2 regions of the uncultured Porticoccus sp. genome follow, and region 2 is predicted to be linked to the other one. Evidence: predicted binding sites of a transcription regulator. Region 2 holds the regulator's gene; the other holds the start of a gene.
The links. Region 2 encodes FNR, which switches genes on or off when oxygen is low (the NO sensors DNR and NnrR bind a similar motif). Its sites were predicted from a motif close to TTGATNNNNATCAA; they were not measured.
Positions count from the first base shown of each region.

Region 1 (7,703 bases), on a different contig from region 2:
GTGGAAGCCAAATGGCAACTCACTGAACAGGGGGAATACTGGGCTGACTGGGGTATCCTGTTTGAGCTGGAAAAACAGGCCAAGGAAAATATCTGGGAGTTTTCCACCGGGATTCTCGCCGAAAAGGAGTGGGGCCGCTGGAGCGGTACTGCCAATATCATCATCAGCCAGGAATGGGGCTCAGACATTGAGGATGAGATTGAATCATCAGTGGGCCTGCAGACACGCTATCGCCTGTCACGCTGGATTGAACCGGCAGTGGAGCTCTATGTTAATGAGCAAACCGTTGCGCTGGGGCCCGTATTAATGGGCAACATACAGACCGGCGTCAGGCGCAGTCTGCACTGGGAGGCAGGCCTCCTCTTTGGCATGAATGATAAAAGCGCCAACAATACGCTACGGGTTCTGATTGAGTATGAATTTTAGGGGGGAAGGCAATCTTCGACAATCTCAACTATCTGACAGCAATTCAATTTTGTAACCATCCGGGTCTTCCACAAAAGCCAGCACTGTCGAGCCGTGCTTCATTGGGCCGGGCTCCCTGACAACCTTCCCCCCCGATGTGCGAATTCGCTCGCAGGCGGCATAGACATCCTCCACACCAATGGCGATATGCCCATAGGCATCACCGAGATTGTAAGTGGAAGTATCCCAGTTATGGGTAAGCTCAAGCACAGTGTTTGCCGACTCATCACCATAACCCAGAAATGCGAGCGTAAAACGGCCATCGGGGAAATCCTTGCGCCGCAAAAGTTGCATTCCCAGCACATCGGTATAAAAGCGAACGGAAGTGTCGAGATCCCTCACCCGCAACATGGTATGTAATAAACGCATAAACTTACCTCTCTAGTTATTCCTGGAATCTGCACGCACTTACCCACAACGGCTTGCAAGAGTATTGAGTTCCAACCAGTCTCGGCTAAAAAGCCATGCTACAAAGTAAATCGGAATTGAATCAAATAAAACCTTTAACAAAGACGTCAATTGGGTCACTGGCTTTTCAAATAATCCAGGCCCACGACCAAGAGATTTTTTTCCACAGTCCCCTGTTTTGCTTTTTCAGCTATTTTTGTGTACTTTTTATGTAACAACCGTGACATTCACCGTTATCCAGAAAAGAGTAATAATAATGATCAATACGTTATCAAGAGACGCTCAAACAGATAGTGATTTTGACTACTGGTGGGAAATGGAAGGCCCCTGGGTTGAAGAACCAAACCATCGACGGGGCGGAATAAGTGGTGTCCAGCGATGCCGAATCAATGGCGCCACCTACTACATCAAAAAACAGACTGACCATACTTGTCGCAGTCTCAGACATCCACTGGGCTATGCCACCATAGCCCGTGAAACCCACCGGCTGGATGTGTGCCACAAGCTGGGAATATCAACGCCGGAAGTCGTCTTTTCGCAAACACGCCTTCACCAGGGGGCAATTCAGGCAATTCTGGCGACTCGGGAATTGGCTGGGTTTTCCAGTGTTGAGGCATGGCAGGAGAGCGTAACTGACGATTTCGTGAAAAAAGAGACACTCGATGCTCTCTCCCGAAAACTTGGCGAGATTCTGTCAAGACTTCACAATAGTCGCTGGCAGCATGGCTGTCTGTATGATAAACACATTTTTTTTCGTCATGAAAGGAAGGGCAGCAACGAGATTGAAGTCGCACTGATTGATCTCGAAAAATGCCGTCGACGGTTATCAATTAGCCAGGCCTCCCGGCACGACATACGCCAGATGCGCCGACATATGCCCGCGATGACTGAACGCCACTGGGGCATTTTCAATTCCACCTATCGACAATTTTCCTACCTCAGTCCAAACAAAGGTGTGCCCTGGCTTTCCACAACCGATTGCAACTAACCCCGCAACCCCGGTTATCGACGACTGGCTGAAAAAAAATCCCAGGCAAAAAAAACCGGGCTTACGCCCGGTTTCTATAAAGCGTTGTTCTCAATCGGTAAAAACCGGTGCCGCGACATATTCCCAGAGCAAGACGGTAGCTACCAGAACAACCACCACATACACAAGGGAAACAGCAAAAATCGCACTGGCATAGAGAAAACCCTGGTCCTCCGGCACATTCATCACATCGGGAATCCCGAGGTACATCAACCGAATTGCATAACTGCAGGCGGCGATAGCAAGCAGAAGATCCAGCCACCAAATCGGATAAACCGCAAAAATACCTGCCAGAAAAACCGGGCTACAACAGAGACCCATAAACACAAACCCTTTTAATGGGCTCGATTCACTATTATAGGTTTTCGACATCCAGGCAATCATCCAGCCAATAAATACCAGCGCGCCCATCAGGGCAAAGTAAAACATGACTATCAAGGGTATTGCGCTAGCTTCGGTAATCCTGGTGGGCTCATCATGGACAATCGTCCATCCAAACTTCGTTGTTCCAATATAAAACCCGATCGCAGGGATCATACCCAGAAAAATAAAATAGATGGCCATGCGCTTGATTGTCTCATCGGACAGTGCAGCAATTTTCTTCCATTCGGACTGTGGATCGTAGAGTAACCCGGCAATGTGACCTAGCATAAAATCCCCGTTTTTCTTATTTAAGACTAACAATCGGCCAACAGACATATAGTTTATTATAAAACACCTGCTTTTATACCGCTTAAATCAAATCGTTGGCATTGATCGAAATCAATAACCCTTATAACACCTACTACAGTCAATGGTGCATGTGCTGATGAGCACTGACCCCATCACTTTGTTCAGAAATCACTTCTCGTTGATGATTATGTGCCATCGCATTCCAGAGGGTCCACGCACCAAATACGATAACTATCATCCCCATGGCTGTTCTCAAAGCACGAATCTGCAACCACCGCTTTAGCTGACTGGAAAAAACGCCCCCGGCCAGCATGACCGGCAACGTGCCCAGGCCGAACGCCATCATGGATAGTGCACTCGACACGGGGTGAGCAGTGGCAGCGGCGTAAACCAGTGCCGAATACACCAGGCCACAGGGTAACCAACCCCATAACATACCAAACAGAAAGGCCCTGCCAACCGTGCGGACACGGAACAACCTGGTTGCGAAAGGCTGAATATGGCGCCAGGCATGTTGCCCCCCACGCTCAAGCCAGGACAGGAAGTGCCACCAACCCGCCAGATACAACCCCATCAGAATAAGCAGCACCCCCGCAAAAATACGCAGTGAAGGCCCCAGAGACAGGTATTCATGACCAAACAATCCCAGCAGACCGACCAGCGCACCGATAAGCCCATAAGATGTAATTCGCCCTAGATTGTAGCTTAGGAGGATTGGCCAACGCCTGCGTTGATCATCGGCGGCAAAACCCAGTGCGGCGACAATCCCGCCACACATACCAACACAATGCCCGGCACCCATCAAACCAATAACCAGCATTGCCAGTATGGACATACTGTCAAATTCAAACATTATTCCGGGCTCTTTGAAGGTGGAGAGTCTTCAGGTTGACGGGGGCGAGCCTCGACATCAACCTCAACAGGGTCATCAGCCCCATCGTCAAATAGTATTCTCTCGCCCTCCCCCTCTAGATCATCATACTGGCCACTGTTTACTGCCCAGAAAAAAAACCAGATCGCCAATGCACAGAAAATCAAGGACACAGGGATCAGCAAATACAAACTGGTCATTGGGTTATAACCTGCCAAAGATGAAAAGTATCAGCCATCGTCACGTGGCAAAACAAGGCTGTTGTGAGCACATCATGGGTACGTCGCCACGCCGACTCAGCCGCAGGGCATTACCCACAACCAATAGCGAACTGGCAGACATACCAATCGCGGCCGCCCAGGGAGGAATCATTCCCGCCACGGCCAGCGGCAATGCCAGGAGATTGTAGAGTAATGCCCACGTGAGATTCTGACGAATGATCTGGCGTGTCCGTCTGGCAAGACCGATCACTTCCGGCAATGTATTGAGGTTGCCCGATAGCAATATACTGTCAGCATGGATTCTGGCGAAATCACTGGCATCACCCAGTGCCACTGAGGCATCGGCACCGCTCAGTACAGGCACATCATTGATACCATCACCAACCATCAACACCCGGTGCCCGGCCTGCTGACAGCGGTTGACCCAATCGAGTTTTGCCGCTGGACTCTGCTGCCCGAACCACTGCTGAATACCCAGCTTGGTCGCCATATTTTCAACCGCTGCAACACGATCACCACTCAGTAAAACTGTCTCCAGACCCTGCGCTGTCAGCTGCTGAATGGCAGACGCCGCACCGGAGCGCAACTGATCCTGTAAAATAATCCAGGCCAGTGGCCGGGATTGTTCCGCCAAAAGAAGTGGTAACTGGCCTGCATCAACTGGTGCCATAGCTGGCATGGGAAGATCAAACAACCTGCTGATATAGTCCGGCTGACCGATAGCAAAGCGACTTCCATCAATCGTAGCGGAAATGCCTGATCCGACTTCCTGAACAACGTCAGTTCCCCTATCCGTCACCGCTGTGCCGGCAAAAGCCCTGGCAATGGGATGCCTGGAATCCTGCTCCAGGGTCGCAGCGATAGCCAGCACATCAGATTCTTTTTGGTCAGCCAGCTCAATCACCTCAACGATACTCAGATCACCCAGTGTCAACGTGCCCGTTTTGTCAAAAACAATTCGATCGACTTGCGACAAAACCTCCAGCATCCGACTTCGACTGATCAGAAAACCGCGCTGACGCAACTCGCCTGTTGCCACCGCAATAGCGGCTGGCGTTGCCAAAGATAACGCGCAGGGGCAGGTAACAACCAGCACAGAGAGCACAACCCAAATAGCTTCCTCCGGTTGGTGCTGCCACCACCAAAAAGCCACCAGGGCGGAGACAACCAACACGGCAGCGACAAAATAACCCGCCACCCGATCAGCCATCGCAACCGCTGCTGGTTTATCACTGCGCGCCTTTTCAACCAACTGCAAAATTGCCGACAAACGGGTCTGATGACCAACGGCAGACACTCTGATCAGCAAGGGGTTCTCACTGTTGACGGTTCCCGCAGAAACCACATCACCGGGGGATTTACCGACCGGCATCTGTTCGCCGGTGAGAACAGCTTCGACCACGCTGCTGACACCCTCGGTAATCTCTCCATCACAGGGAATGGTTTCACCGGAGGCAACGCGAATCAGGTTCCCAGGCAACAGCAGCTTGACCGGAATCGTCTCCTCTTTATTGCCGTTCAATCGCCTGGCTGTCACCGGCAACAATTGGCCGAGCGATTCGGCTCGCATGTCATTGCGATGGCGAACCCGCATCTCGAAATATCGCCCCAACAGTAAAAAAAATGTGAACATGGCAATAGAGTCAAAATAAACTTCGCCCGTTCGGGTCACGGTAGCCCAGCAGCTGGCTGAAAAACCGAGGATTATCGCCAGTGAGACCGGAACATCCATGATCAGATGGCCTTGACGCAAGCTGTACCATGCAGCTCTAAAGAAAGGATAGGCCGAGAACAAAACCACCGGCAGGGCAATAATAAAGCTGACCCAACGCAGGAAATTTTGCCACTCGGGCTCCATACCCTGAAAGGCGCCTGCGTAAAGACCAATGGCGACCATTCCCGCCTGCATCATCCCCAGTCCGGCAATACCCAAACGTTGCAGAAAGCGGCGATTTTCATGATCTCGCAACTGGCGTATAGCCTCGTCACTAACGGGACGAGGGTCGTAGCCGATTTGCTGTAGCTCTTCCAATAATTCACTGAGTTTCAGTGATTCTGGGTTCCAGGTGATGAATGCTCGATGGCTGGTGACATTAACCCGCACCTCAATCACCCCCGGCAATTTACTCAGGTGATTCTCGATCAGCCAGGCACAGGCTGTACAGGTAATGCCCCCTATCAAAAGGCGAATCTGCCGGTTGTCATCGACAGTCTCCACGTAATCCGCTTGCACCTCAGGCAAATCATAAACTGCCAGCGATGCCTGATCCGGAGCTTCCGGACGATTAGCGCTCTTCGTACGATACTGGTAAAAGCGCGCCAATCCACCATCACAGATAGCCGTGGCAACGGCCAGGCAGCCCGGACAACACATAGCCCTTGGCTCCCCCTGAATCACCAGTACCCAGTCAGTACCGGCGGGAACTGGCAATCCACAGTGATAACAGGATTGTGGCGTCATTCCGCCCTCAGGATAATCTGATCTGCAGTTGCAAAATTCAGCTCGCCGACTAACCGCCAATCCCTGTCGGGTTCGGGTAATACCCGCAGGTAATAACGCGACAGCAATGGCTGATTGAGGTCGGTGCGGTAGTGGCCGCCGGTGATCTCGGTCAGCAGCATCTCGCGATCACGTTTTGAGTCTGTTGGATGAAACAACAACAGTGCAAGCTGCTCTGGTAGTGGATGGACCGTATCAATAGTGACAAACAACTCACCACTGGTGGCATCCAGACGCAACTCGGCAGAGAGCCCCAACGCTTCGGCACGTCGATCCTGCTCCAGCACCTGATTGATGGCAAGGCCGTCGCGATAGTAATTATCCACCACCAGACTATCGGCCCCGGAAAATGCAATATAGACAGTCACCAGACTGGCGATCACCACGCTACCTGGCAGCGCTATTAGAAACCATGGCCAGAATTGACGATACCAGGGGGGAGTGTTGCTGTCGGTTGAAAGTGGCAAGGCTGTGTCCTCGGACGCTGACTATGGGCGGAAATACTGTGTCGGGAAATGTTGCAGAAAAACTAGCGTTGCAAACGCGGGCCAATAAAGCGGCTTTCCTGACGTGCATGAATAACTTCACTATCAATCGCCTCAACAACGAACATGACATCCGTGTTAGGAACATCCATCAAACCTGGATCAAGCTCGATTCTGACGGGCATACTCAACACCTCTCCTTCCTTGACACTGACCACATCCTTGCCGAGATAGTTAAATGGATAGTCGCCAGTCACCTCAATGCTGTAGCTATGGTCACGCGTATCCATATTATTGATTTTCAGAGTATAGATATTCTCAACCAAACCCCGGGTAGTTTCACGATAGAGAACATTTCGATCACGAATGACATCCACGCCCAATGGAACACGCGTCGCAATGGTATAGCTGAAGGCTGACACCATTAGAGCCAGCGCAACGGCATAGCCGATAAAACGGGGCCGAAAAATACTGGTCTTACCGTATTCCATGGCGTGTTCCGTGGTAAAGCGAATCAGACCCGGTTCGTAACCCATTTTGTCCATGACGGTGTTACAGGCATCAATACAAAGACCGCAGTCTATGCACTCGTATTGAAGCCCATCGCGAATATCAATTCCCGTGGGGCATACCTGTACGCATAAGGAACAATCTACACAGTCACCCTTGCCTGCTGCCCGATAGTCCTCGTCTTTCCGTCTAGCACCGCGTGGCTCGCCCCGCTTCTCATCATAGGAAACCACCAGAGTATCCTGATCAAACATGACCGACTGAAAGCGGGCGTAAGGGCACATGTATTTACATACCTGCTCCCGGAGAAAACCCGCATTCATGTAGGTCATCACTGAGAAAAAAAACGTCCAGAAGACAGCTGCCGGATGTGCCGAGAAGGTAAAGAGTTCGGGAACCAGCTGTCGGATCGGGTTAAAATAACCCACAAACGTCAAACCGGTAACAAATGCCACCAACCCCCACAACAACAATTTACTGCCCCGGCGCAGGATTTTCTGGCTATGCCAGGGCGCTCTGTCCAATTTGATGCGCTGATTGCGGT
Region 1 is NZ_CAXBHS010000010.1:31,619-39,321, reverse strand. It holds gene AACZ64_RS09995 (hypothetical protein) at 1-426, shown strand, start outside; gene gloA (lactoylglutathione lyase) at 451-834, opposite strand; gene AACZ64_RS09985 (lipopolysaccharide kinase InaA family protein) at 1,130-1,861, shown strand; gene AACZ64_RS09980 (Yip1 family protein) at 1,952-2,551, opposite strand; gene AACZ64_RS09975 (sulfite exporter TauE/SafE family protein) at 2,691-3,425, opposite strand; gene ccoS (cbb3-type cytochrome oxidase assembly protein CcoS) at 3,425-3,643, opposite strand; gene AACZ64_RS09965 (heavy metal translocating P-type ATPase) at 3,684-6,125, opposite strand; gene AACZ64_RS09960 (FixH family protein) at 6,122-6,631, opposite strand; gene ccoG (cytochrome c oxidase accessory protein CcoG) at 6,694-7,703, opposite strand, start outside.
Region 1: a site for FNR is predicted at 2,653-2,666, ahead of AACZ64_RS09980 (Yip1 family protein). Genes of this name have one in related genera too.

Region 2 (7,703 bases):
ACAATGACCGCTGTGCGAATCGGGTTTCTGCCAAACCGGGACATTTTCAGGAAATCTTCATGGGCAATAGGCAGGTGTTGACTGTCTAGGCCACTGGCACTCTGTTCATCGGGATCCGGATCGGAATCATGCACATATAGACAATCCTCATCATACCCACTCATAGTCACCCAATGAGGGGCCTTTCTACCGTCGAGGCGATAGGTACTGATCAGAATAATCGGTATGTTGCCTTTCTTGAATTCACTGATCAGATGAGAGTGATGGAAGTCTCTATACCGGACTTTTATTTTTTCCTTTTTTGCCTGCAGAACAAAATCCTGGTGGACAAGCTCCAATACCCGTTTTTTATTTTCTCCTCTCACCCCATCAACAAACAAGGTAGTTTCCTTATTAATCCAGACCTCCACTGGATAATTCCGGTGTGTGGCGGCCAAAGCCAGACCGATCGGATGGCAACCGCCATGGCCAGATGTCATGAAAATCGTGGTAGCTTCGCGCCAGATTTGCAGTTCTTCATGCTGGGTCGGTTGATAATTTTTTGACAGCCCTCGCATGGCCATCATCAATGCCGCCGGCCCACAGGTAAAAGTCGTTGTTTGCTGTATCCAGGGAATGGCCCGGTTTTCGGCAACCGGCGGCGCGAATACACTTTTGCATACGCAGTGCATCATCGCTGTTTTCGTAATAATGACGATAAATACCAAAGGGTTGGTACCCCATGGACTCGTAGAGGGCGATTCCGGCTGTATTATCCACACTCACTTCCAGGCGCAGAAATACTCTCCCGGCATCCTTGCTGATCTGTTCACCGGCTTCCATCAATGTCCTGGCAATACCACGCCCACGATAATCAGGATCAGTAGCAATTGAATAGAGTCGTGCCAGCGTTGTACCTTTAAAGAAAATAATCAGGCTGTAACCGACAATAACGTCGCCGTATTCCGCAACGATAAATGCACAGTTTTCTGCCTGTATCCAGTGCCGGAAACTACGGCGGCTTAGCTGGTCAGTAGTGAAGCATTTATTTTCCAGCCGCAGCAAGGCACTGAGATCCTCCTGTGAAACAGGGCGTATTGATAGTGGTAGCTGATTCATGAAACCCCCACAAGCGCTTGATGAAGCACCTGCCTCGCCCGAAATATCACGGCCTCACGCCAGTGATTGTCCTTAGGGTAGAAATGTGCTTTCATCTGCTCAGCCACCACTGCCTTTGAGTGGCTCGAGGCACATTCAGAACTGGACCAGGCACTGGCTTCGTCAAGGAGCGTATCAAAAAGTGCCGCAGTGCCCATTGTGCCGAATTCCAGCGTCACAAAGCAGCTCTTCGGCCCCATAACCTGATGCCATGCGTAATCGAGCAGACCCAGTTTTGGCACGGAGCTGGACTTGCCTGTCGAGGGCAGACCGCAACCCGGACCGAACCATTCAATGGCTGTCATTAAGCCATCAGTGCCCAGCGGATGGTCACAGATAACCTCACCGTACCCATAGGGCCCCAAACCGGTATGCACATCGACAACGGCCAAATACCGGTTGGCAAGAGAATAATGCCGTATCAGGGACTCAATCACTCCCCGACTGAATCCGGGGCGTTGTCCACCGTAAAATGGCCCGGCAGGATCATTAAACTGGCCACCACTGAATGCAATTTCATAGGGCCGCTGGCCCACCCGCAGACAATAGCCATCTATGGCTTTGGCTCTGGCGTCTCTATCACGGATACCAAGCAGAGGCTGCAACTCCTCATACCCCGGATTTATCGGGAGCGGCTGACTGAAATCAATAAAATTCCGATTCACATCAATGCCCTGATCGTCACAACGACGATTATTGGCATACCCCCACGGGTTAAGCGCATTTATCATCAACATCGCCGTATGATCCGGAAGCGCTATGAGGCCATTGGCAACCATTTGCATCCAGTCAACCTGTACTGCAGTCCCGGTAAAACCTTCGATACCGTGTGTACCACCGATGACAACCAACACAGCTTCGGCATCCAGATTACCAATCCACCCGGTTTGACACAGTAGGTTATCCTGTGGAGAGAGTGTGAAATCAAGCCGCGTGAACGGCAGTTTCTGGGATTCAAGCGCCCTCTCCCATAGCTCACAGCCCTGACGATAATGATCGGGGAAGCTTTGCAGCGAAAAGCATTGGAGGGTCGATTGAAACGGCATAATAGTACCTGGAACGGATCTCGATCATAGCCTCAATCCATATTATGGGTAAGTCACTCGGTCCCTTTTAGCTAAAATAAACACCGGCCAGTTTCTTCTGAACCCTGTCTACCCTCACGGGTCAAAGGAGCTTAACCGGATAGATCAACGGGCAAATCAAATGATAAAAAAAATTATTTTTCTGGTGTTATTGACTGGGGTTCCCCTCACAACCTACGCCGATACGGAAAAGGCCCTCTTTGCCGGTGGCTGCTTCTGGTGCATGGAGCCACCCTTCGACAAACTGGAGGGCGTGATCAGCACCATCTCGGGTTATACGGGAGGGAAAACCGAGAACCCCACCTACGAGGAGGTCACCCGTGGCAAAACCGGTCATTTCGAGGTGGTAGAGGTCACCTACGACCCAAAAAAGGTCAGCTATGAGGCACTGCTGAAAACTTTCTGGACAAATATTGATCCGGAAAATGGTAAAGGCCAGTTTTGTGACCGGGGAAGTCAATATCTCAGTGCTATCTTCCCCCTGAATGACGAACAAAGAACCGCCGCCCGGAACAGTAAAAGCGCATTAATCGACAGCAACATTCTGAACAACCCGATTGCCACCCGAATTCTACCGGCCAGTAAATTTTACCCCGCTGAGGAGTATCACCAGGATTACTATCTGAAAAATCCTGCGCGTTATCGTTATTACCGAAATGGATGTGGTCGTGATACGCGACTAAAGCGTCTCTGGAATAACGTGGACCTTCCCTTCTGAGAGCATTGAGCCCGGCATTTTGACTAGGTAATAAAGGTCGTCAACCGAACCTGTTGACGGCAATCACGCCTTTTTTCATCCATTTCATGATGGAGCTCATGCATCCTAACATCATAAATTTGACCCATATCATGGGGAGATTCAGTAATTCCGCTTAACCTCAGCAACTAATCCTATTGTCACCTGTGAGTCAGCCGGCAAATGCAAGTTGCGACGTTAGCCAACAACCTGTTCTGCCCTCACTCTGATATTGAGGCAGAGTTTTTCAAATCCCTGGTCAGTTGTCCCAAGGAACAACTGAGGAAGCGGCGCACGTCAATCTCACCGATTGCGCTGAACCTTTATATTCCGAGCAATGCCAATAGCGCTTATCCCGAGCTGGTCAGCAGGGAGATTGAGCTGATTCAGCCTGTCTTCAGATACCAGCCTTTGGTGAAATTCTGGCTCAGAAACAGGCCATTACAAGGCATGAACAGGGGTGAACTCACAGAACTGGTTTTTTTATCCAACAGTTATTTTAACCCCCGAAACAAGAAAGCGTGTGAATACGGTTTTGAATGCACGCTTACAGATATAACTGCCGAAAAACTGGCCTTAATGAAAGGACTGCATTTTGACTGCTTCCGACTAACCATTAATGCCGCAATACCACCCCACAAACAGCAGTTTACATCGATCCTGACAACAGCCAGTGACTTTCACTTTGGAGAGTGGCACTGCTGCCTGCAGGTCAATCAGGCCGACCCGGATACATTGGACCACTGGCTCACAGAGTTAATCCGCTATCAACCGGCAATTATTGAGTTACAGGGGCTACAAACAATGGAGGGTGCAGCAACCCTCAGCCAACTCTCGCAGAGAATGAGCAGTCAACACTATCAACTTTTGGCGGATCGTTTTTTTATCATTCAAGGGCACAAACTTCTGCAACTTCGCCAGATCAAGGCTCTCCAATATACCCCCTGGGGCATGGCCAGAGACAGCCTGATAGACTGGGTTGGTATTGGCCTTGGAGCACTGGGTAAATTTGGTGATGGCTTCTATCAGAATACCGACTCAATTCACGACTATCGACAGGCACTTGATGAAAAGCATCTTCCTGTACATTGCACAGGGCTCTTTCCAGATCATCAACCGCAAAACCTGCCACCCTGGCAACTGGTCAACCAGTTACTCTGTTTTCATCGGGTACGTCTGACCAGTTGTGACCTGACCATCAAGTTATGCCCGGAGCTCGCCAAACTTTTCCAAAATGCTCTGTCTATGGGCTGGCTCACCAGAGAGTCTGATTATTTGGTGCTGTCCACTCAGGGTCTCGACCATCTCCGATATTTCTGCGATAGTCTCCAGGCGTGTCGATGTAACGGTCATTAATGACCGTTATCATGATCGTCGCTATAATGAGACATAATAGGCTCAGAGAGATGTCTGATGGATTCGGTCTGCCCCCACAATAATACATTCCACTGCGGTGACTGCCGCATGAATGCGCTCTGCCTCCCGCTTGCACTGCAAACCAAGGAAGTAGAACGTCTGGACGAAATCATTCAGCGAGGAAAACCTCTTCAAAAGGACTACCATATCTACCATGCTGGGGAAGAATTCGATTCTGTCTTTGCGGTTCGCAGTGGCTCGATCAAAAGTTATACAATCAGCAATAGTGGCCAGGAACAGGTGACTGGATTTCACCTCCCGGGGGAGATATTCGGTATGGATGGTATAGGCCAGAATCGATACACCAATTCTGCCGTCGCGATGGAAACCTCCTCCGTCTGTGAAATCCCTTTCAACCGTCTTCAGGAACTGAGCATTGCCATCCCCACACTGCAACGCCACTTTTTCCAGTTGATGAGCCTCGAAATCACTGGGGATCAACAACTTCTTAGCCTACTCAGCAAAAATACGGCCGAGGAGCGGGTGGCAACACTGTTGATGAGTATTTCAAACCGCAATTTCCGACTTAAACTCTCTGCCACACGGTTCAGATTACCGATGTCACGTGCAGACATCGGTAATTATCTGGGACTTACTGTTGAGACGGTCAGCCGGGTATTAAGTCGCTTTCAAAAACAGGCATTGCTGAAGGTCGATAAAAAGGAAGTAGAACTGCTCAACCTGGACAAACTACGCGAGTTCGCCAACTAAGTTTTTTCAATTAACCCCCTGTTCTGGCTTTTAATTGATACAGAAACAAAAAAGCCGGTTTATGAAACCGGCTTTTGTACAACTAGCTAACCAAGTTCTTAGTTAAAACTTGTAGCCTATACCCACCATATAGACCAGTGGATCAATATCCACCTTGGTCTTCACCTCAGCACCCGGGAAATTGAATTTCGCATCGGTATCGATATCGATATACCACACTGCGGCATTGACTACCCAACGGTCGGACAACGCATAATCCATACCCAGTTCAAACGCCACACCCCAGGAGTCATCAAGTTTTAACTTGCCGCCTGCACCGACAATACCCTCAAGTTCACTGGCAACATCCTCTTCGAAAAATTTTGTGTAGTTAATACCGACCCCGGCATAGGGCTGGAAGCGGGACTCAGCTTTCATCGGAAAATATTGCAGCGTCAGGGTAGGTGGTAAATGTTTGGTCGAACCCGCATCAATCTTTCCGGGAACCAACAAATTTTTGGCTTTAATATCGTGTTTAAAGGGGGTGGCTGCCAACAGGCCTAAACCCAGGTGATCCGTCAACATATAGGTCAAGGTAAGACCGAGCTGAGTGTCGGAATCGACGTAGGCCTTGCTGTTCGGCAACCCGGCACCATTAAGTGTAAGACGGCTGCTGTCATCGTTAGGTTCAACCGTTGCGGCACCTGCACGGACAATAACATCTCCCGCCTCGTAGGCCATAACACCTGTGGTCCCGGCCAAAAGACTCCCGGCCAGGGTCATATGAATTGCCAGCGACAATGCTTTTTGCTTGAACATTTACTTTCTCCAGAAAGGTAGCACTAAAAGACAAGGCCATTAAACCAAGCGCTTCACTACCACCATTTGATCTGGGTTAAGTAAACAGAATCATCGACTTGCGCTAGATCAATACACCTTAATGATTATTGGCTCAGAAAGTACTGGAGGGTTGTGCGGAATATGAAAATGGTCTCCGAGGAGCAATTGCAGCTTGTGTTCGCCAGGAGGCAGTTCAAGACTCACCTCAGTCTGGCCACCACCAAAGTGACGGTGTTGATCGTCAGCCGGAATCGGTTTGTCCATATCAGGCAATTGCTGAACATTAATCAGTAAATGATGATGCCCTGTATGTTCCCGCTCAACACCTGCCGGCGCAACACCAATACCACTCAAACCGAATCGCACAGTCACCGGACTGCTTACGGTTTCACCATCTTTGGGAGAAATAATATAGGCACTGGCAGCACCAGCATCAGTCGTTCCACCAGCATAAATTGTCGGGGATAGAATCATCAGCATCACCAGTAAACCTTGCATCTTTTTCATGTAATACCCCTATTGTTGTCCGTGAATGATTGTCAGTGGTCCAAAACTCCGCTCAACGGTAGCGAAACCTTCAGGAACTAGCCGTTTTTCCCCATACAGTCCGGAGACGAAGGTGCACACTTTTGCTCTCGCCATTCATCTGGCGTGAAGATATGCAGTGCCAGGGCATGGACGCCACCAGCCAGCTCATCAGATAGCAGCTGGTAAACTCGCTGGTGACGCTTAACAGCTCCCATCCCTTCAAACGAACCAGAGACGATAACCAGCTTAAAATGCGTTTCTGAATCCACGGGAACCGCATGCATGTGGCTCTCGTTTAGCACTTGTAGAAAATCCGGTGTAAATGCCGCTGTCAGTTTGTTTTCAATGATATTTTGAACTTGCAATGCTACCTCGAAAGAATCTAAACCGTTTAATAATGAACGTTCTAACTACTTGCCTGTTTCGAAAATATTCACGCGAAGAAGGCTATTACCAAAAAAGCGATCTCAAATCACCCACTGTTCGAGATAATACCAACGTAATGCCGGATTACTGTCAGGCATAGACATGATCTTCGACTATACTGGCAGCCCCTTTGTCCATCAACCGCCACTACTGGCTTTTTGGATTTGGGGTACTACAATCCCGTTTTCTCTTAACAAGACACATCCTGCCCGCTTATGAGTATTAAAAACCTGATCGAACTACGTGTACGGGCTGCCATGTCAGCAGCAGACATGCCTGATGACTGCCCGGCCAATATCACCCTCAGTACCAGACCAGAGTTTGGCAATTTTCAAGCTAATGGTGCCATGGCAGCTGCCAAGCGGCTAAAGAGCCGTCCGCGGGATTTGGCCGCCGAGATTATCAAGCATCTCGATTTGACTGATATTGCTGATCATGTCGAAATTGCTGGCCCGGGATTCATCAATATTCACCTGTCAAACCAATTTATTGCAACTCAGTTACAAAAACTTATCGGGGATGAAAAACTCGGTGTACCTGTGCCGAATCAACAGAGAGTTGTCGTTGATTATTCCGGGCCTAATTTGGCCAAGGAGATGCATGTAGGGCATCTGCGCAGTACGATTATCGGTGACGCAGTGGTTCGCACCCTTGAGTTCGTGGGCCACGACGTGGTCCGTCAGAACCACATGGGGGATTGGGGCACCCAATTTGGCATGCTAATTGCCGAGCTTGAGGGGCATTTGGGTGAAGGGGAGCGACCTGAACTGGCTCTGGGGGATCTCGAGGTTTTTTATCAACAGGCCAAACAACATTTTGACCAAGATGAAAAATTTGCGCAGAAG
Region 2 is NZ_CAXBHS010000002.1:4,138-11,840, reverse strand. It holds gene AACZ64_RS02715 (peptidase C39 family protein) at 1-566, opposite strand, end outside; gene AACZ64_RS02710 (GNAT family N-acetyltransferase) at 517-1,098, opposite strand; gene AACZ64_RS02705 (DUF2817 domain-containing protein) at 1,095-2,183, opposite strand; gene msrA (peptide-methionine (S)-S-oxide reductase MsrA) at 2,344-2,940, shown strand; gene AACZ64_RS02695 (hypothetical protein) at 3,142-4,314, shown strand; gene fnr (fumarate/nitrate reduction transcriptional regulator Fnr) at 4,372-5,085, shown strand; gene AACZ64_RS02685 (OmpW family outer membrane protein) at 5,188-5,883, opposite strand; gene AACZ64_RS02680 (DUF4399 domain-containing protein) at 5,992-6,411, opposite strand; gene AACZ64_RS02675 (BolA/IbaG family iron-sulfur metabolism protein) at 6,489-6,797, opposite strand; gene argS (arginine--tRNA ligase) at 7,074-7,703, shown strand, end outside.